4 regions of the Streptomyces sp. SCSIO ZS0520 genome follow, and region 2 is predicted to be linked to each of the others. Evidence: riboswitches for the same ligand, from Rfam matches in the RefSeq annotation. Region 2 holds a riboswitch; each other region holds the start of a gene.
The links. Region 2 has a riboswitch for cyclic di-AMP ahead of MID12_RS04975 (M23 family metallopeptidase). Riboswitches for the same ligand answer to the same signal wherever they lie in the genome.
Positions count from the first base shown of each region.

Region 1: linked by a shared signal. The riboswitch ahead of MID12_RS31805 (transglycosylase SLT domain-containing protein) and the one ahead of MID12_RS04975 (M23 family metallopeptidase) in region 2 are both predicted to bind cyclic di-AMP.
Region 3: linked by a shared signal. The riboswitch ahead of MID12_RS30890 (LysM peptidoglycan-binding domain-containing M23 family metallopeptidase) and the one ahead of MID12_RS04975 (M23 family metallopeptidase) in region 2 are both predicted to bind cyclic di-AMP.
Region 4: linked by a shared signal. The riboswitch ahead of MID12_RS17430 (M23 family metallopeptidase) and the one ahead of MID12_RS04975 (M23 family metallopeptidase) in region 2 are both predicted to bind cyclic di-AMP.

Region 1 covers NZ_CP092644.1:7,744,690-7,749,224, forward strand. Annotated here, with positions in the region: gene MID12_RS31795 (HNH endonuclease family protein) at 1-41, shown strand, start outside; gene MID12_RS31800 (VanZ family protein) at 273-866, shown strand; cyclic di-AMP (ydaO/yuaA leader) riboswitch at 1,313-1,494, shown strand; gene MID12_RS31805 (transglycosylase SLT domain-containing protein) at 1,499-2,272, shown strand; gene MID12_RS31810 (hypothetical protein) at 2,484-2,918, shown strand; gene MID12_RS31815 (class I SAM-dependent methyltransferase) at 2,933-3,748, shown strand; gene MID12_RS31820 (chitinase) at 3,999-4,535, shown strand, end outside.
Region 2 covers NZ_CP092644.1:1,505,061-1,509,595, forward strand. Annotated here, with positions in the region: gene MID12_RS04970 (GntR family transcriptional regulator) at 274-960, opposite strand; gene MID12_RS04975 (M23 family metallopeptidase) at 1,159-1,941, opposite strand; cyclic di-AMP (ydaO/yuaA leader) riboswitch at 1,955-2,142, opposite strand; gene MID12_RS04980 (M16 family metallopeptidase) at 2,345-3,715, opposite strand; gene MID12_RS04985 (M16 family metallopeptidase) at 3,724-4,535, opposite strand, start outside.
Region 3 covers NZ_CP092644.1:7,533,156-7,537,690, reverse strand. Annotated here, with positions in the region: gene MID12_RS30900 (MBL fold metallo-hydrolase) at 1-180, opposite strand, end outside; gene MID12_RS30895 (SGNH/GDSL hydrolase family protein) at 339-1,130, opposite strand; gene MID12_RS30890 (LysM peptidoglycan-binding domain-containing M23 family metallopeptidase) at 1,333-2,238, opposite strand; cyclic di-AMP (ydaO/yuaA leader) riboswitch at 2,243-2,436, opposite strand; gene MID12_RS30885 (tyrosine-protein phosphatase) at 2,868-3,665, shown strand; gene MID12_RS30880 (aspartate aminotransferase family protein) at 3,730-4,535, opposite strand, start outside.
Region 4 covers NZ_CP092644.1:4,438,979-4,443,513, forward strand. Annotated here, with positions in the region: gene MID12_RS17415 (alginate lyase family protein) at 1-802, shown strand, start outside; tRNA gene MID12_RS17420 (tRNA-Met) at 875-948, shown strand; gene MID12_RS17425 (PP2C family protein-serine/threonine phosphatase) at 1,147-2,394, shown strand; cyclic di-AMP (ydaO/yuaA leader) riboswitch at 2,658-2,801, shown strand; gene MID12_RS17430 (M23 family metallopeptidase) at 2,813-3,862, shown strand; gene MID12_RS17435 (aldo/keto reductase) at 4,237-4,535, shown strand, end outside.

The sequences.
Region 1 (4,535 bases), 6.2 Mb from region 2:
CCGAGAAGAGCGCGCTCAGCTCGGTCCTCAACGGCTGCTGAGCCCTGCCCCTTTGCGGCCTGGCCTGTCCACCCCGGTCGAGCACCCCGGGGTGGACAGGCCAGGCCCCTGGGGTGGAGCCGTCCTCGGCCGCCTCCTCCCGCCGCTGTCCCGGAGCACGCCCTTCCGTACCGGAACCGGTGGCCGGATCCCGGTGCTCTGCGCGTGCGGCCTCCCGAAGCGGGTAGCGGAACTCGCACGCCGGAGCACCGGGAAAGACGGAGGCAGGACCGATGAAGCAGGCACGTGGCAAGAGCGCCAAGGGCGCCAAGGGCGGTACGGACGACAAGGGTCCCCGGGAGGACGCGGGCACCGTCCCTGCGAACGGCGGGGCGCCGGCGCCGATGTTCCTGCGGGTTCTGGTGATGCTGCTCGCCTTCGGGCTCATGGTCGGCTTCGCGGTGGTACTCGCCCGCCTCACCCTGGAGCCCTCGGCCAGTTCGGAGGCGCTGACCCACAACAACCTGAGCCCCGGCAGCTCGATCCGGGACTACCTCGCCCGGCCCGCCTTCCGCGACACGGTCAAGCAGCTCGGCGGCAACCTCCTGCTCGGCGTCCCCTTCGGCCTGCTGCTTCCGGTCCTCGCGCCGCGGACCCGCGGGCTGCTGCGGATCGCCTTTCTGACCGCATTTGTCATGTTCCTGGTAGAGCTTACCCAGGGCGCCTTCGTGACCGGGCGCGCCTTCGACGTCGACGACGTCCTGCTCAACACCACGGGCGCGCTCGCCGGTTACCTCCTCCTCGGCCGCCGGGTGAGCCGGGCGCTGCACCCGCGCCGTACGCACTGGTGGCACCGCTTCACCCGCCGCTCCACCGCGGAGAGCTGAGCCCCCTCCCGGCGTCGACGGGGCCGTACACGCCGCTCCGCCCGCTGTCCCTCCTGCTGCGGCATCCGTGCACATCGGGTGCCGCAGCAGTCGTATGCGTGCCGCCCGCCTTCCTGGCGCGAGAACCGGTGACCGTTTTGGCGGGAATTAGTGCCTCTTTCCCTGTCTCATCACCATCACCGCTCTTTGCGCGAAATAACTCGCCTTGTATCCCTTGCCTGAGTCGCCGCACGGCGAATGGTTGCACCGCGAGCCAGTGACATGCGTCACTCTCCGCCGGATATCGCGGAGTGATCTCCAAGCCCATTTCCCTTTCCCGGAAGCCGAGTTGTGCTGCCCGCTGAGGCCTGCGCCACTCCGGAACTCTCCCGGTTTTCCCGTCGTGGATTGCATCCGCTAATCAGGGACTTGTTCCCTGCCGCCGGATTCGCTTAGCGTCACCGCAATCCGGATGGACGCCTAATCCTGCCGCTGTCCGGTCACCGCACTCACTCGCCAGGCAGGAGCGGGGAACCCAATATCACCGCCGGTCCGAAACGGAACGGCTCGGGGTGAAGTCGTGCGCGCCACGGCCGGGCATCTCCAGCCCGAACCCGACAGCTCACCTCGCAGGCGACGGAGAGGAATCCACCATGGCCAAAAAGGGCAAGCACCGTCGTCCGAAGAGCAGTTCGCTCACCCGTTCCGTCGTCGCCGCGGGCACCGGCGGCGCCGCTCTCGTCCTGCCGATGATGGCCGCGACCGGCGCGAACGCGGCCGACTCGGCCAAGTCGTCCGCTCCCGAGAAGAGCAGCGCGGCCGCCACCGCCGAGAAGTCCGAGAAGAAGAAGGACGCCCCCGCCACGTACTCCGTGGTCGCCGGCGACTACCTCTCGAAGATCGCTCAGGACCAGTCCGTCGACGGCGGCTGGAAGCGGCTCTACCAGGACAACCGGAAGGCCGTCGGTGACGACCCGTCACTGATCCGCCCGGGCCTGAAGCTCACCATCAACGCCCCGGCCACGTCGAAGTCCCAGGAAAAGCCGGCCTCCGACACCACGGCCTCGAAGACTTCGTCGAGTGAATCCGCGGAACCCGCCACGTATTCCGACGACCTCGACGGCTGGATCAAAGAATCGCTCGCGGTGATGGCCGAGCACGGAATTCCCGGCTCCTACGAGGGAATTGAGCGCAACATCCTGCGCGAGTCCTCCGGCAACCCCTCGGCCGTCAACAACTGGGACTCGAACGCGGCGGCCGGAACCCCGTCGAAGGGCCTGCTCCAGGTCATTCCGCCGACCTTCGAGGCGTACCACGTGCCGGGCACCTCGACGGACATCTTCGACCCGGTCGCGAACATCACGGCCGCGTGCAACTACGCCGCCGACAACTACGGCTCGATCGACAACGTCGACGGACCGTACTGATCCACCCGCCACCTCGATCCGTCTCCACCCGTCTCCACCCGAGCGTGCCGGTGTGCGCCCCGACAGGGGAAGCGCACCGGCACGCTCTGTCACGCCCCGGCTCCGGGGGCCGCCGCTCGGGGCTTCACCCGAATGGCCCCTGGCCGATGGCCGCGGTGGCGGAGCCCGCCCACGCTCGGTATGACGTCCACCCGAGTGAAGGAGTCCGGTCATGGCGCAGACGGTGAACAGGCCGGGAGGCTCGCGCAGCGACCCGTCCGGCGGCGCGTGGATCACGGGCGGCACCATGTTCGCGGGCACTCTGATGTTCGTCGGGGGAGTGCTGGCCATCCTCACCGGGATCGCGGGCATCTCCGACGACGACGTCTACGGCCGCGTCGGCAACTACGTGTACGAGTTCGATGTCTCCGCATGGGGCTGGACCCACCTCATCCTCGGCATCGTGCTGGTCCTCACCGGCCTCGGCATCCTCAGCGGAGTGGCCTGGGCGCGCACGCTCGGCGTGGTGATCGCCTCGCTCCATCTGATCGCCAACTTCATGTGGCTGCCGTACTCCCCGGTGTGGGCCATCGTGGCGGTCGCCATCGACGGCTTCGTGATCTGGGCACTCTGCGGCAGCATGCGCACCGCGGGCCCCCGCACCTGACCGCGGGGCACGCCATGGCGCACACCGACCCACAGCAGGACAGCGACGATCCCGGGCAGGCCGGCCAGGCACCCCGGCGGGCCGGCGACGACCCGCAGTACGACCGCGTGGGCGACCTGTACCGCCAGTACAAGATGTCCGCCACCGCCCCCGTCCCCGAACTGGGCCTCTTCCTGCGGCTCCTCGGGGACGTGGCGGGTCAGCGGGTCCTGGACCTGGCCACGGGGTACGGCTTCTACGCCCGCACCGCGCACGGCCTCGGCACCGCCGAGGTCGTCGGCGTGGACCTCTCGCCCGAGATGGTCCGACGCGCCGAGTCGGCCACCGGGGACCCGGCGGTCCGCTTCCACGTCGGTGACGCCCGCGACCTGCCCGACCTCGGCAGCTTCGACACGGTCACCGCCGTCTGGCTGTTCAACTACGCCGACTCACCAGCGGAGTTGACCGCGATGGCCGCGAGCGCGCGCCGGGCGCTAAGGCCCGGGGGACGCCTGGTCGCGATCACCGTGAATCCCGGCTACGAGGTGCACGGCCCGGACTGGACCCGGTACGGCCTGCGGGTGCACCGCGCCGAGCCCGCCGAGGGGCGGCACCGGCTCCGTATCGCGCTGATCGCCCCGGAGGCCGACATCCCGCTGTCGATGTCCCGCTGGGATGCCGACGTCTACGCCCGGGCGCTGGCGGAGGCCGGCTTCGGCCCGCCGTCCTGGGCGCTGCCGGACGAGGAGAGCATCCCGGCCGAGGAGTTCGCGAGCCGCGGGGCCGACTACTGGGCCACCGCGCTCGCCAACCCGTTCCCGGCGGGTTTCACGGCCGCGGTCCCCGACTGATCCGCCGCTGCGCCGCGGGCGGTCCGCCACGGCGGTGACCGGCGGCGATGCCGCGCATCCGGCCGTCCGGCGCGGGCGAGAGGCCCCGCCGAGGCGGCCCGACTCCTGCGCGCACCCTTGACAGGAACAATGGTCTGGACCAGCTTGTACGTTCATCGGTGGCCACCGACCCCCACACCCAAGTTCCCGCACGGGGCGCGCAGTCGACGCTGCCCGCCCGGTGCGGAGCGCATTTCCGGGAGGCCATGCAGTGCACAGCAGAGTACGTCCCCGCACGCTCAAAGCCGTTCTCGTCGCCGGGGTGCTCGCCGCCGCGGGCCTCGCCGCCCCCACGGTGAGCGCCGCACAGGAGGCCGCGCCGTTGGTCAGCAGCAAGGCGGGCCCGGCCGCTGTCCCGGCGCACGCCGTGACCGGCTACTGGCAGAACTTCGACAACGGGGCGACCGTCCAGACCCTCGCCGAGGTGCAGGACGACTACGACATCGTTGCCGTCGCCTTCGCCGACGCGACCGGGACCCCGGGCGAGGTGACCTTCAACCTCGACTCGGCGGGCCTCGGCGGCTATAGCGTCGAGCAGTTCAAGGAGGACGTCGCCGCCAAGCAGGCCGACGGGAAGTCCGTGATCATCTCCATCGGCGGCGAGAAGGGCACGGTCAGCGTCACCGATGACGCCTCCGCCACCGCCTTCGCCGACTCGGTGTACGCGCTGATGCAGGAGTACGGCTTCGACGGTGTCGACATCGACCTGGAGAACGGCCTCAACTCGACGTACATGACCAAGGCGCTC
Region 2 (4,535 bases):
GTCGGTTCGCGGTCCGGCCCGACGTCCGTTCGCGGTCTGAGGCGGTTCGAGGCGGCGGGCGAACGGCGCGGGAGGACCCCGGCGCGGGAAAGCCGGCATCGGAAAACGGCGCGCGGGAGAATTCCGCGCCGCCGGTGGGCAGGACATGCAGAGCGCCGCATCGGCCGAATTCTTTCGGTGCGGCGCTTTCCTCTTCCCGGCCGCCGAAAAGGAATGCGGGCAGCAGAAAGAGACGCCTGCGAAATGCTCTGCCCTTTGTATACGGCAGCCGTGTTAATCGCGGCCGCTCGCCGTGTTTACGGCATGTTGCGAACTCCTCACCGGCGGGCTCTTCCTGGCGAACCGCACCCGGTAGCCGGCGGCCGCCCGCTCGTGGTGCAGGGCCATGAGCCCGCGCGCCCGCTCCGCGTCCCCGCGGGCGACGGCGTCGACTATCGCCCCGTGCTCCGCCCAGGAGTCCGCGGGCCGCGCGGGCCCCTCGGCCGTGTACATCCAGGCGATCTTGTGCCGCAGCTGGGTCAGCAGGGTGATCAGGCCGGGGCTGCCCGAGGCCTGGACGAGGGTCTCGTGGAACCAGCCGCCGAGCGAGCGCAGATCCTCGCTGTGACCGCGCCCGGCCCGCTCCTGCCCCAGCCTGACCAGGCCCCGGAGCACCTTGAGATGGGCCTCCGTACGGCGCTGCGCGGCCCGGGCGGCGGCCAGCGGTTCGAGCACCGTCCGGATGTCGAGGACGTCGGCCGCCTCCTGCTCGGTGGGCTCGGCCACGCAGGCGCCCGCGTGCCGCCGGGTGATGACGAAGCCCTCGGCCTCCAGGGTGCGCAGGGCCTCGCGCACCGGGACCCGCGAGACGCCGTAGCGCCGGGCGAGGACTTCCTCGGTCAGCCGCCCGCCCCGCTCGTGGACCCCGGCGACGATGTCGTCCCGGATTGCCGTGCATACCGTGTGCGCGGGAATGCGCATGACCGGACCTCCGCATTGATCCGCGCGTAACGCTCTGCAGGAACACTCGTGTCGTGACTCTATTGCAGAACGACGGAATTTCCGATGGCGGATGGGAATCCGGAGATATTTTTGGGACAACCGTGAAAGCCCCGGCTCACGAGCCGGGGCTTTCACGGCATTTCCGCCCAGGGCCTGTCCGGCCGTGCGGCGTTCTCGTCAGAGGTCGACGCCGTGCGAGCGGAGATAGGCGACGGGGTCCATGTCGGAACCGTAGTCGGGTCCGGTGCGCGCCTCGAAGTGGAGGTGCGGTCCGGTGGTGTTGCCGGTCGCGCCGGAGAGGCCGAGCTGCTGCCCGGGGGTCACCGACTGGCCGACGCTCACCCCGATCGAGGAGAGGTGCCCGTACTGGGTGTACGTGCCGTCGTGCATCTTCAGCACGACCTCGTTGCCGTAGGCGCCGCCCGAGCCGGTGCTGACGACGGTGCCGCGGCCGACGGCGTGGACCGGGGTGCCGGAGGCGGCGTGGAAGTCGACGCCGGTGTGGCTGCCGGAGGACCAGATCGCGCCGCCGGTGCGGTAGCCGGTGGAGACGTAGGAGCCGGAGACGGGCGCCACATAGGCGTTGAGGCGGCGGCGTTCGGCGGCGCGGGCGGCGCGCTCCTTCGCGGCGCGCTCGGCACGGGCCTTGCGCTTGGCCTCCTGGGCCCGGCGCTCCGCCTCGGCCTCCGCCTTCCTCTTGGCGGCGGCCGCGTCGGCGGCGCTCTCCTGGGCGTCGGCCTGGGCCGCGATCTTCTCGGCGAGCGAGGTGCCCACCTCGTCGACGGCTATCGCGCCGGCCAGCGCCGAGCCCTCGGGCTCCGGCTGGGCCGCGCCCGCGGGGGACGCGAGGGTGCCGAGGACGCCCGCCGTGGTGAGGGCGGCAACTCCCGCGGCGGTGGCGGAGGTACGGGTCAGGCGGCTCGGCCTGCGGTGTCTGCCGCGGGCACGGGTGATCGCCATACGTGTGGCTCGTCCTTTCCTTCCCTGTCGCCTACCGGGTTAGCTGACGGGTTCGGAGTAGGAAGGTCTCCTACGGAACGCCCTTGCGGGGGCGCCCGATTCACCCCAGGAACTGCGTTCCCGCCGCCGCGGACGGCGGGCGGGAGGTGGGTCCCCGGCTCCCCTGGCTCGCGCCGTGGGGGGACTCGGCGATGGCTGCCCGGTGCCGCGGGTGCGGCGCACACATGACGAACAGCCGGAGAGACGCTAAGCGGGACAACCGCCCGGACCAAACCGAAACGGGCTTTTGTCACGCACACCACACGGCAGATCGGAAACCCAGCACCAATACGGACATGACTGACCCCGGCGGCCATGTCGCCGCCGGGGTCGGTCGCGGGGCGCGGGCGCCGCCGCGGGGCCTCTACTGGCCGGTGACCACGGTCACTTCGCCGATGCCGAGGGCGCGCACCGGCTCCTCGATCTGGGCGGCGTCGCCGACGAGCACCGTGACGAGGCGGTCCACCGGGAAGGCGTTCACCACGGCGGCGGTCGACTCGACGGTGCCGGTCCCGGCGAGCTGCTGGTAGAGCCTGCCCTGGTAGTCGTCCGGGAGTTGCTGCTCCACCTGGTCCGCGAGCGTCGAGGCGACGGCGCCCGCGGTCTCGTACTTCAGCGGGGCCACGCCCACCAGGTTCTGCACCGCCACATCGCGTTCGGCGTCGGTCAGGCCCTCGGCGGCGAGGGTGCGCAGCACCTTCCACAGGTCGTCGAGGGCGGGGCCGGTGGAGGAGGTGTCCACCGAGCCGGAGATGGCGAGCATCGCGGCGCCCGAACCGTCCTCGGCGGACCGCAGGACCTGGGTGAAGGCCCGTACGCCGTAGGTGTATCCCTTCTCCTCGCGCAGCACCCGGTCGAGGCGGGAGGTGAGGGTGCCGCCCAGGCAGTAGGTGCCGAGCACCTGGGCGGGCCACACGCTCTCGTGGCGGTCGGGGCCGATCCGGCCGATGAGCAGCTGGGTCTGGACGGCGCCGGGGCGGTCCACGATGACCACCCGGCCGGTGTCGTCGGCGGTGACCCGCGGCGGGGTGCTGGGCTCGGCGGTGCCGCCGGTCCAGGCGCCGAGGGTGTCGCCGAGCAGGGCGTCCAGGTCGATGCCGGTCAGGTCGCCGACCACGACCGCGGTGCCGGTGGCGGGGCGGACGTGCTTCTCGTAGAAGGCGCGTACGGCGGCGGAGTCGATCGCGGCGACCGTCTCCTCGGTGCCCTGGCGCGGCCGGGACATCCGGGACCCCTCGGGGAAGAGCTGCCGGGACAGCTCCTTGGCGGCGCGGCGGCCGGGGTTGGCCGCCTCGTGCGGGATCTCGTCAAGGCGGTTGCGGACCAGCCGCTCGACCTCGCTGTCCGCGAAGGCGGGGGCGCGCAGGGCGTCCGCGAGCAGACCGAGGGCCTTGGCGAGCCGGGAGGCGGGCACCTCCAGGGACAGGCGCACACCGGGGTGGTCGGCGTGCGCGTCCAAGGTGGCGCCGCAGCGCTCGAGTTCGGCGGCGAACTCCTCGGCGGAGTGCTTGTCGGTGCCCTCCGAGAAGGCGCGGGCCATGATGGTGGCCACGCCGTCCAGGCCCGCGGGCTCGGCCTCGAGGGGGCTGTCCAGGAGCACCTCCACGGCGACGACCTGCTGGCCGGGGCGGTGGCAGCGCAGCACGGTCAGGCCGTTGGCGAGGGCGCCGCGCTCCGGTGCGGGGAAGGCCCAGGGCTTGGCCTCGCCGGCCTGGGGCTGCGGGTGGAACTGCATGGTCGCGCTCACTTCGCCGTCTCCTCGTCGTTGCGTGCGGCCTCGGCCTCGTCGCCCTCGGCGGTCAGCGGCTCGTAGACGAGCACCGCCCGGTTGTCGGGGCGCAGCCGCGCCGCGGCGACCTCGCGCACCTCCTCGGCCGAGATGTCCAGGACGCGCTGCACCGCGGTCAGCGCGAGCTGGGGGTCGCCGAACAGGACGGCGTAGCGGCAGAGTTCGTCGGCGCGGCCCGCGACGGTGCCGAGCCGGTCCAGCCACTCGCGCTCCAACTGGGCCTGGGCGCGCTCCATCTCCTCGGGGGTGGGGCCCTCGGCCGCGAACCGGGCCAGCTCCTCGTCGACCGCGGCCTCGATCTCGGGCACCTCGACCTCGGCGGAGGTCTTCACGTCCAGCCAGCCGAGCGAGGGCGCGCCCGCCAGCCGCAACAGCCCGAAGCCGGCGGCGACCGCCGAACGGTCGCGGCGCACCAGGCGGTTGTAGATCCGGGAGGACTCGCCGCCGCCGAGGACGGTCAGCGCGAGGTCGGCGGCGTCGCCGGCGCGGGTGCCGTCCTCGGGGAGCCGGTAGGCGGCCATCAGCGCGCGGGCCGGGACCTCCTCCTCGACGACCTCGCGCAGCTGCTCGCCGATGGTCTCGGGCAGCGAGCCGTCGCGCGGGGCGGGCTTGCCGTCGTGTCCCGGGATGGAGCCGAAGTACTTCTCGATCCAGGCGAGGGTCTGCTCGGGGTCGATGTCGCCGACCACCGACAGGACCGCGTTGTTGGGCGCGTAGTAGGTGCGGAAGAAGGACTGGGCGTCCTCCAGGGTGGCCGCGTCGAGGT
Region 3 (4,535 bases), 6.0 Mb from region 2:
GGCGAGCTCCAGGGTGGAGCCGGAGGGGCCGCTGCGGGTGGGCTCGGGATTCTGGAAGGAACCGTCGGCGTAGTGCGGGGATCTGCGTATGCGTGCCAGGCGCTCACCGGCGGGATCCGCGCCGAAGGCGGCGGGCCTCAGTGAGCGGAGCCCGGAGCGCAGGGAACGGGTACCGGCCACGGGACCTCCAGGTGATGTCGGTCGGACAATCCATTATGTGCGCAGTAACAGCGACACCGGGGGTCACATTTCCGGGCGCCCGTTCCGTCGTACCCACCCCGGCTCGGGCGAACGCGCACCCGGAGGGAGCAGCCGTCCCGCCGGATCCCCGGCCCCGGTCACAGCGGCAGCAGGTCCGGCCGCTTGGCCGCCGCGTGGTCCCCGCTGGACTCGCCGCGCAGCCGCCGCCCGATCCAGGGCACCAGGTACTCCCGGGCCCACTGGACGTCGTCCCGCCTGCCCTCCAGGGAGGTGCGGGGCGGCATCGGCGGCCAGGGCTGCTCCGGGTCGGCGGGCACCTCGACGCCGAGCAGTTGCCCGGCCCTGAGGGCGACCCGGGTGTGCCCCTCGGGCGAGAGGTGCAGCCGGTCCGCGTCCCAAGCCCTGCGGTCCTGCACGGACTTGAGGGACCACAGGTCGAGCACCCGGCACTGGTAGCGGTCGGCCACCGCGCGCAGATGCCCGTTGTACGTCGCGATCTTCCCGCGCAGATGCCGCAGGACCGGTACGCCCCTGGTGTCGAAGCCGGTGGCGACGACGATGGTGCCGACCGCGTTCGACAGCGAGGCGATGGCCTCCTCGAAGCGCTCCGCGGCGTCGTCGGGATCGGTGCCGGGCCGGATCATGTCATTGCCGCCCGCGCAGACGGTCACCAGATCGGGGGCGAGTTCCCGGGCGCGCGGCACCTGGTCGGCGACGATCTGGTCGAGGAGTTTTCCCCGTACCGCGAGATTGGCATAGCGGAAACTGTGTTCCGGTGTCCGGTCCGCGAGCAGAACGGCCAGCCGGTCGGCCCAGCCGACACAGCTGCCGTCGGGGCCCGGATCACCCACCCCCTCGGTGAAACTGTCGCCGACCGCCGCGTAGGACCTGAATTCGTCACGTCTGAAGGATGTCGAATCTGCTGCCACGTCGGGCCATTTTTCTCCTTCGCCCGTGACCTACGCCACCGTAATAAGGGGTTGACGGCTCGTGAGATACGCCACCGGGAAAATCTCCGTCAACTCGGAATAAGCGCAGGGGAGTCGGCGGCACGGGAGAGCGGGGCGAGACAGGCGGCGAGGACCGCACCCCGTGCGGGTGCGGTCCTCGCGGTGCGCGGTGTCCGGTCGGTCAGACGTCCACGCCGTGGGCGCGCAGGTAGCCCAGCGGGTCGAGGTCCGAGCCGTAGTCCGGGGTGCTGCGGATCTCGAAGTGCAGGTGCGGGCCGGTCACATTGCCGGTGGCGCCGGAGAGCCCGACCTGCTGGCCGCCGCTCACCTGCTGGCCGGCGGAGACGGAGAGCTGCGAGAGGTGGGCGTACTGGGCGTAGCGCCCGTCCTCCAGCTGGAGCACGACCTGGTTGCCGTAGGCGCCGCCCCAGCCCGCCGAGACCACGGTCGCCGGGCCGACGGCCTTCAGGCTGGTGCCGGTCGGGACCACGAAGTCCACGCCGGTGTGGTAGCCGCTGGACCACATGCTGCCGGACTGGTGGTACGGGGTGCCGACCGAGGAACCGGCGACCGGGAGGGTGTAACCGCCGGTGTTCTCGGCCTTCTTCTCGGCCGGGGCCGCCTTCTTCGCCGGGGCCTCCTTCTTCACCACGGGCTTCTCGGCCTCGGCGGGCTTCTCGGTCTTCTTCGCGGGAGCCTCGGCCTTCTTCGCCGGGGTCTCGGCCTTGGCGCCGAGGGTGAGCTTCAGACCGGGGCGGATCAGGGCGGGGTCGGAGCCGACGGCCTCGCGGTTGTCCGCGTACAGCTTCTTCCAGCCGCCGCGTACGTCCTGCTCCTTGGCGATCTTCGCGAGCGAGTCGCCGGGGGCGACCGTGTAGCGCTCGGCCCTGTCGCCGTTCTTGCCGTCCTTCGCGGCGGCCTCGGTGGCCCCGGTCTTCACGGCCGCGGCGTCGTGGGGGCTCGCGGCGTGGGCACCGGCGGCGCCCATGAGCGGCAGGGCGAGTGCGGCGCCACCGGTTCCGGCGACGGCCAGGGAACGCAGCAGACGGCTCGACTTCGTACGGCGGTGCTTGCCCTTGACAGGCATGGTGGATTCCTCTCCGGCGCCTGCGAGGTGAGCTGTCGGGTTAGGGCTGGAGATGCCCCGCCGCGCTCGCGCGGCTTCACCCCGAGCCGTCCCCTTGAACCGGGGAAACGGCGTACTGCCTGTGGATCCCCCGCTCCTGCCGTTTCACGGGTGAGTGTGTGGAAACCGGACGGCGGCAGGATTCGGCGTCCATCCGGAGTGAGCGAGACGTTAAGCGAACCGGAATGGGCGGGACAAGCGGTGAATTCACCGCCGCATTCCTTTTCTTGATCCTCGGCGAAAAGGACGGTGACACTGCGTGGAACATTGATCTTCCGGCTTCTTTGGCGCCCTTGCCGGGCTTGCCCGTACGGCCGAAAGTCCCGGCCACCGACCGTCACGAATATGAGCCTGCTCACGCACATCACGGCCAGGAGTCTTTATTTCGGGCATCAGCGGAAGAGAGTGAAGAGCACGGGCAATTCCGGCAATACGGGTCTCCGGGCGGCGAGGTGACGGCCGCACCCGGTGCACGTCCATGGCCTCCACGGGCATCCGGCGGCGATGATGGCGGCCACGGCAGGTGCCGTATCGTCGGAAATCGTGACCGTCCGCGATCAGCGCGGGCGGCCCACTGGGAGGAGTCCTAGGTGACGCAGCAGGTCCCGTCGACAGAGCCGCGGCTGACCGGGGTACGCAATTTCCGTGACGTGGGCGGGCTGCCGACCGTGGACGGCAAACGCGTCAGGGCGGGCCGCCTCTACCGCAGCGGGCACCTCGCGCACGCCGACGAGCAGGACGCCGCCTTCCTCGCCTCCCTGAAGCTGCACACGGTCTTCGACTTCCGCAACGCCGGTGACCAGGCCCTGGAAGGCCCCGACATCGAGCTGCCCGGGGTGCGCAACCTCAACCTGCCGCTCACCGACCCGGCCTCCGGGGTGGAGTTCTGGTCCATGGTCCGCGAGGGCGACATCGCCCAGCTGCGGGAGCTGCTCGCCGACGGCAGGGCCGAGGCCCGGATGAAGGGCTCGTACCGGGCGATCATCACCAGCCGCACGGCGGAGCACAGCCGCGTCCTGCACGAGATGGCCGACGGCGGGCTGCCCGCGCTGATGCACTGCGCCGCGGGCAAGGACCGGGCCGGCCTGTCCGTCGCGGTCAGCCTGCTCGCCCTCGGTGTGGAGCGCGCGGCGATCGAGGAGGACTACCTCAAGTCCAATGCCGCGCACCGGCGTTACAAGGTCCGCCGCAGCGCCGACGCCCCCGGCGGCACCTCCCCCGAGGTCATGGAACTGCTCAGCCCGATGTTCGACGCGCGCCTGGAGTACCTCGACGCCGCCTTCGAGGCCATCGAGGAGACCTGGGGCGACGTCGAGACCTACCTCGGCCGGGGCCTCGGCCTCACCCCCGAGGTGCGGGAGCGGCTGCGCGCGGACTTCCTCGACTGAGGAACGCGAAGGCAGGACGGGGGCCTTTCCGGGCCCCGGTGGCGACGGCCTCGGGCCCGCGTCCTCAGCGGCCCGAGACCGCCTGCTTGACCAGGGTCCTGCCGAAGTCCCACATCAGGCCCCCGCCGCTGTGCGCCTCGTCCATGACCGCCCGGAAGGCGGTGACGAAGCGGTCCACGTCCGCCTCGTCGACGACCAGCGGCGGGATCAGCTTGATCACCTCCAGATGGTCCCCGGAGACCTGGGTGAGGATGTGGTGCTTCTGCAGCAGCGGCACCACGACCATCTGCGCGAACAGCCCCTTGCGGGCGGCCTGCAGCATCGTCCAGCGCCCGCGCAGCCGCAGCGAGGACGGCCTGCCGAACTCGATGCCGATCATCAGGCCCCGGCCGCGCACCTCGCTCAGCAGCTCGTACTCGTCGACCAGCGCGGCGAGGCGGCTGCGAAGGAGTTCGCCGGTGACGCGGGCGTGCGCGACGGTCTGCTCGTTCTCCATGACCGAGAGCACCGCGAGCCCCGCGGCCATCGCCTGGGCGTTCGCGCCGAAGCTCGCCGAGTGCACCAGGACGCGGTCCATCGAGGAGTAGACCTTCTTGAAGATCCACTCCTTGCCGAGGGTGGCGCCCACCGGGACGTACCCGCCGGAGAGCGCCTTGGCCACGCAGACCAGGTCCGGCTCCACCCCGTCCTCGTGCTGGTAGGCGTAGAAGTCCCCGGTACGGCCGAGGCCGGTCTGCACCTCGTCGGCGATGAGCAGGGCCTTGTGCCGGTGCAGGAGTTCCTGCGCCTGCCGCAGATAGCCGGGCGGGCTCTCGTGCACCCCCTTGCCCTGGATGGGCTCCACGATCAGCGCGGCCACGTCCCCGCGCA
Region 4 (4,535 bases), 2.9 Mb from region 2:
CATGGACGCCTGGTCGGCGAAGGTCCGGCGGCACACCGAGGGCAACGCCGGACTCCAGGCCGCCTGGGCGGGCGCCACCTGGGCCCGCGCGGGCGAGGTGCTGCGCACCCCGGGCTCCGGCTGGCCGCGGGCCTCGGTCCGCCGGTTCGGCGCCATGCTGCGCGGCGCCTACCGGCCCGCGGTCACGGCCGGCGCCGCCGACTTCAACGGCAACTGGGACCTGGCGATGACCGACGCGGCCCTCTCCATCGCCGTCTTCCTCGACGACCACGCCGGGTTCCGGCGCGCCCTGGACCGCTTCCGGGCCCGGGTCCCCGCCTACTTCTATCTGCGCTCCGACGGGCCGCTGCCGCGGACCCCGCCCGGCAGCCGGGTCCGCGGCGCCGACGCGATCCGTACGTACTGGTTCGGGCAGCGGGTCTTCCGGGACGGCCTAGCCCAGGAGAGCTGCCGCAACTTCCAGCACGCCGGGTACGCGCTCGCCGCCACCGCGCACATCGCCGAGACCGCCTGGCACCAGGGCGTCGACCTCTACGGCCCGTACCGGGAGCGGCTGCGCGCCGCCGTCGAGTTCCACGCGCGCTACCAGAACGGCGCCCGGGCCCCGGCCTGGCTCTGCGGCGGAAAGGTCCGGCGCACCCTGGGCCCCGATCTGGAGGTCCTGGTCAACCACCTGGAGAACCGGCTCCAGCTGAAGCTGCCCCAGGCCGACCGCCTCCTGCGCCGCACCAGGCCCGCCGGGACCGACGACCTCTTCGTGGCCTGGGAGACCCTGACCCAGGCCGGAAATCCGGCGGGCTGACGGGCCCGGGCGGCCCCGGCGGGAAAATGGTGCGAGGCACCCCCGCGGATGGCGTAGACTTCATTTCACCGACGCGGGGTGGAGCAGCTCGGTAGCTCGCTGGGCTCATAACCCAGAGGTCGCAGGTTCAAATCCTGTCCCCGCTACTCAAGGCCGGAGGCCGGAATCCCTGATCGGGTTCCGGCCTCCGGTGTTTCACTTCTCTCCTCTTCCCCTGCCGCCCGTCCGCGGGCGTGCCGTACGTGCCGTGCGGTCCTCACCCGCACGGGTCCGCCCGGTCGACCGCGCGGGCCGCAGGGGAAAGGCTGAGCAGGAGTGCCGTCCGAATCCATGGGAGTCCAGTGGTGGGGAGCCGAGGCGAGCCCGGCGGGGCGCACCGCCCCGCACGCCCGGAGGCGGCGGGGGCCGTGCCGGAGGAGGCCGCGCTGTCGCTGCACGGGGCGAACGCCGACCCCTCGCTGCGCCCGCAGCGCCGCTCGCTGTCCCGGACCTTCTTCCTCGTCCTGCCGGTGCTCCTGATCGTCTTCGGCATCTACTACGACGCGGCCACCCCCGCCCTCTACACGGCCCTGCCGATGTTCACCGCGGCCCCGCTGCTCGCCGCGCCCGTCTACACCACCCGCGGGGTCGCGCTCACCGGCGCCTTCGCCACCCTCGCGGTCTTCCTGCTGCGCGTCCAGGACGCGGACCTCGACGAGGTCGAGGGCACCACCGAGGCGATCACCGTGGTCACGGTCTCCTTCCTCGCGCTGCTGATGAACGGGGTGGTGCGCCGCAGCGGGGACCAGCTCGCCTCCGCCCGCGAGATCGCCGAGGCCGCCCAGCGCGCCGTGCTGCCCGAACCGCCCGACCGCTTCGCCGGTCTGCAGATCGCGGTGCGCTACGAGGCGGCGCAGGCCGGGGCGTTCATCGGCGGCGACCTCTACACCGTGCAGGACACCCCGTATGGGATCCGCATGATCGTCGGCGATGTGCGGGGCAAGGGGATGGGCGCGGTCTCCACCGTCGCCGTGCTCATCGGCACCTTCCGGGAGGCGGCCGAGCAGGAGGTGACCCTGGAGGCGGTGGCCCGGCGGCTGGACCACGCGCTCGCCCGGGAGGCCGGACTGCGGCGCGGCACCGAGGACTTCGAGGCCTTCACCACCGCGGTGCTCGCCGAGGTGGTGCACGAGGGCCGGACCGTGCGGCTGCTCAACCGCGGGCACCCGGGGCCGCTGCTGCTCGACGCCGAGGGCGGCCTGCGGGTGCTCTCGGCGAGCCGGGCCGCGCTGCCCCTCGGCCTCGCCGAGCTGAGCACCGAACCGGACCGCACGGACGAGGCGGAGTTCCCGCTCGGCGCCACCCTCCTCTTCCACACCGACGGACTCTCCGAGGCCCGGGACGCCGAGGGGGTCTTCTACGATCCGGTGGCCCGCCTGCGGGGCCGGGTCTTCCCGGCGCCGAGCGCCCTGCTGACCCTGCTCGTGGAGGAGGTCAGGGCGCACACCGGCGGCGGGGCGCGGGACGACATGGCGCTGCTCGCGGTGCGCCGTCCGGCCGCGGGCAACGGGACGGCGAACGGGCAGGGCGGAACGGGCACCTCCGAAGGCTGAGCGGGCCGCCGGGACCGCTCCGAGGGTCACGGTAGGTGAGCGTCCGACGCCCCTGGGATAACAATTGACGCACCGTCAGCATTGCGGGGATGTGAGGAAGACGGCTCCGTGGGGGTCAACTCGCCCCGCTGCGGCCCCCGATGTCCCTATCGTCCCGCCCGGAACGGGTCAAGGATCACCGGGAAACCTTGGAATACCGGGCCCGGGTCTATTAACGTTCGATAACGCAGCGCGGTCGTCACAGCCGTCACACGCGACGGCTCCGCGCGCACGCGCCTAATCCCGCAAGGGAGCCGGGGAACCACTTCTTGGGGTGAATCGGCCGCCTCTTCTTCGAGAGGCGGCGGTAGGAGACCTTCCTGCTCCGAACCCGTCAGCTAACCCGGTAGGCGAGAAGGAAGGAAAGGAGTACGCCTCCGTGGCGTCCAACGGCCCCGCTACACGCGTCACTTATGTGCCCGGTGACGAAGAGTCCTCCTTCGGGCAGCCCTTCGGAGAACCTCTCGAAGAGCCCCTCGGAGAGTGGAATCCCACGGCGGAGTCGGTCCGCCCGGTGCGCGGCAGACACCGCGTCATCAAGCAGCGCGGCGGCCTCGCCCGCAGCTCCACCGTGCTCGGCGTCGGCGTCATCGCCGCGGTCGGCGCCGGGGGCATGGCGACCGCCCAGGGCGGCAAGCCGCCGGTCCGCATCTCCGTACCCGATGTCTCCGCCGTCACCGCCTCGCTGCCCGAGGCCAAGTCCCTGCCGGGCGTCGGCGACCTGGTCGCGGGCTCCGGCGAGGACTCCGCCGCCGAGGCCGCGGCCCCGCTGAGCGCCGCCGGGCAGAGCGCCTCCGAGGACGCCGGGGAGTCGCTGCGCAGCCGGATCCTCCAGCAGGCCGAGCAGCAGCAGGCCGCCGCCGACACCGCCGCGCAGAGGACCGCCGAGGAGGCCGCCACCGAGCGGGCCGCCGAGGAGGCCGCCGAACTGCGCGAGAAGGCCGAGAAGAAGGCCGCCGCGGCGAAGAAGAAGGCCCAGGAGGAGGCCCGGCGCAAGGCCGAGGAGGAGCGCCTGGCCAAGCTCGCCAAGATGTTCTCGCTGCCCACCTCCTCGTACACCCTCACCTCGCACTTCGGCGACGCCGGTTCCATGTGGTCCTCCGGCCACCACACCGGCCTCGACTTCGCCGCCCCGACCGGCACCCCGCTGAAGGCCGTCCACACCGGCACCGTCAAGTCCGCGGGCTGGTCCGGAGCCTACGGCTACCGCACGGTCCTGGAGCTGGAGGACGGCACCGAGGTCTGGTACTGCCACCAGTCCTCGATGAGCGTCAGCGCGGGCCAGAAGGTCAGCACCGGCGAGGTCATCGGCCGCGTCGGCGCCACCGGCAACGTCACCGGGCCCCACCTGCACATGGAGGTCCACACCCCGGACGGCACGGGCATCGACCCGCTGTCCTGGCTCCAGTCCAAGGGCATCAACCCCTGAGACCCGGGAATCCTTGAGGCCCCGGAACTTCTGAGGCCCGGGAACTCCTGAGGCGGAACTCCTGCGGCCCGGCCACGCTGAGACCTGATACCGGTCCCGGCCCCGGCCGACCGCAGGACCGACCCCTTCCCGCAGCGGCATCCGCGGTGCGACAGCGCCGCCGGGTGCCGCTTCCGGTTGCGGCGGCCGGGTTTCGGCTCCACCGGCCGGGCGGGTACTACGGTGGGCGGTCCGGCCCGCGCCACACGGCCCGCCGTCCGGCGTGCGGCCCCGCACGCGCACACTGGTCGCGTACCCATGAACCACCGGCGCACACCGGCCACTTGCCCCGCAGGCGGCCCGGCGCCCGTACCCGGGAAGAGGTCACGGCTCCCATGTCCGCACCGCTCACCCTCGGCAACTCCGGTATCGAGGTCTCCCCGCTCGCCCTCGGCGGCAATGTCTTCGGCTGGACCGCCGACGAGAAGCAGTCCTTCGCGGTCCTCGACGCCTATGCCGCGGGCGGCGGCACCTTCGTCGACACCGCCGACTCCTACTCGGCCTGGGTCGAGGGCCACCGGGGCGGCGAGTCCGAGACCGTCCTCGGCGACTGGCTCGCCTCCCGCGGCAACCGCGAGGACCTGGTCATCGCCACCAAGGCGGCCCGCCACCCCGAGCACCTGGGCCTCGCCGC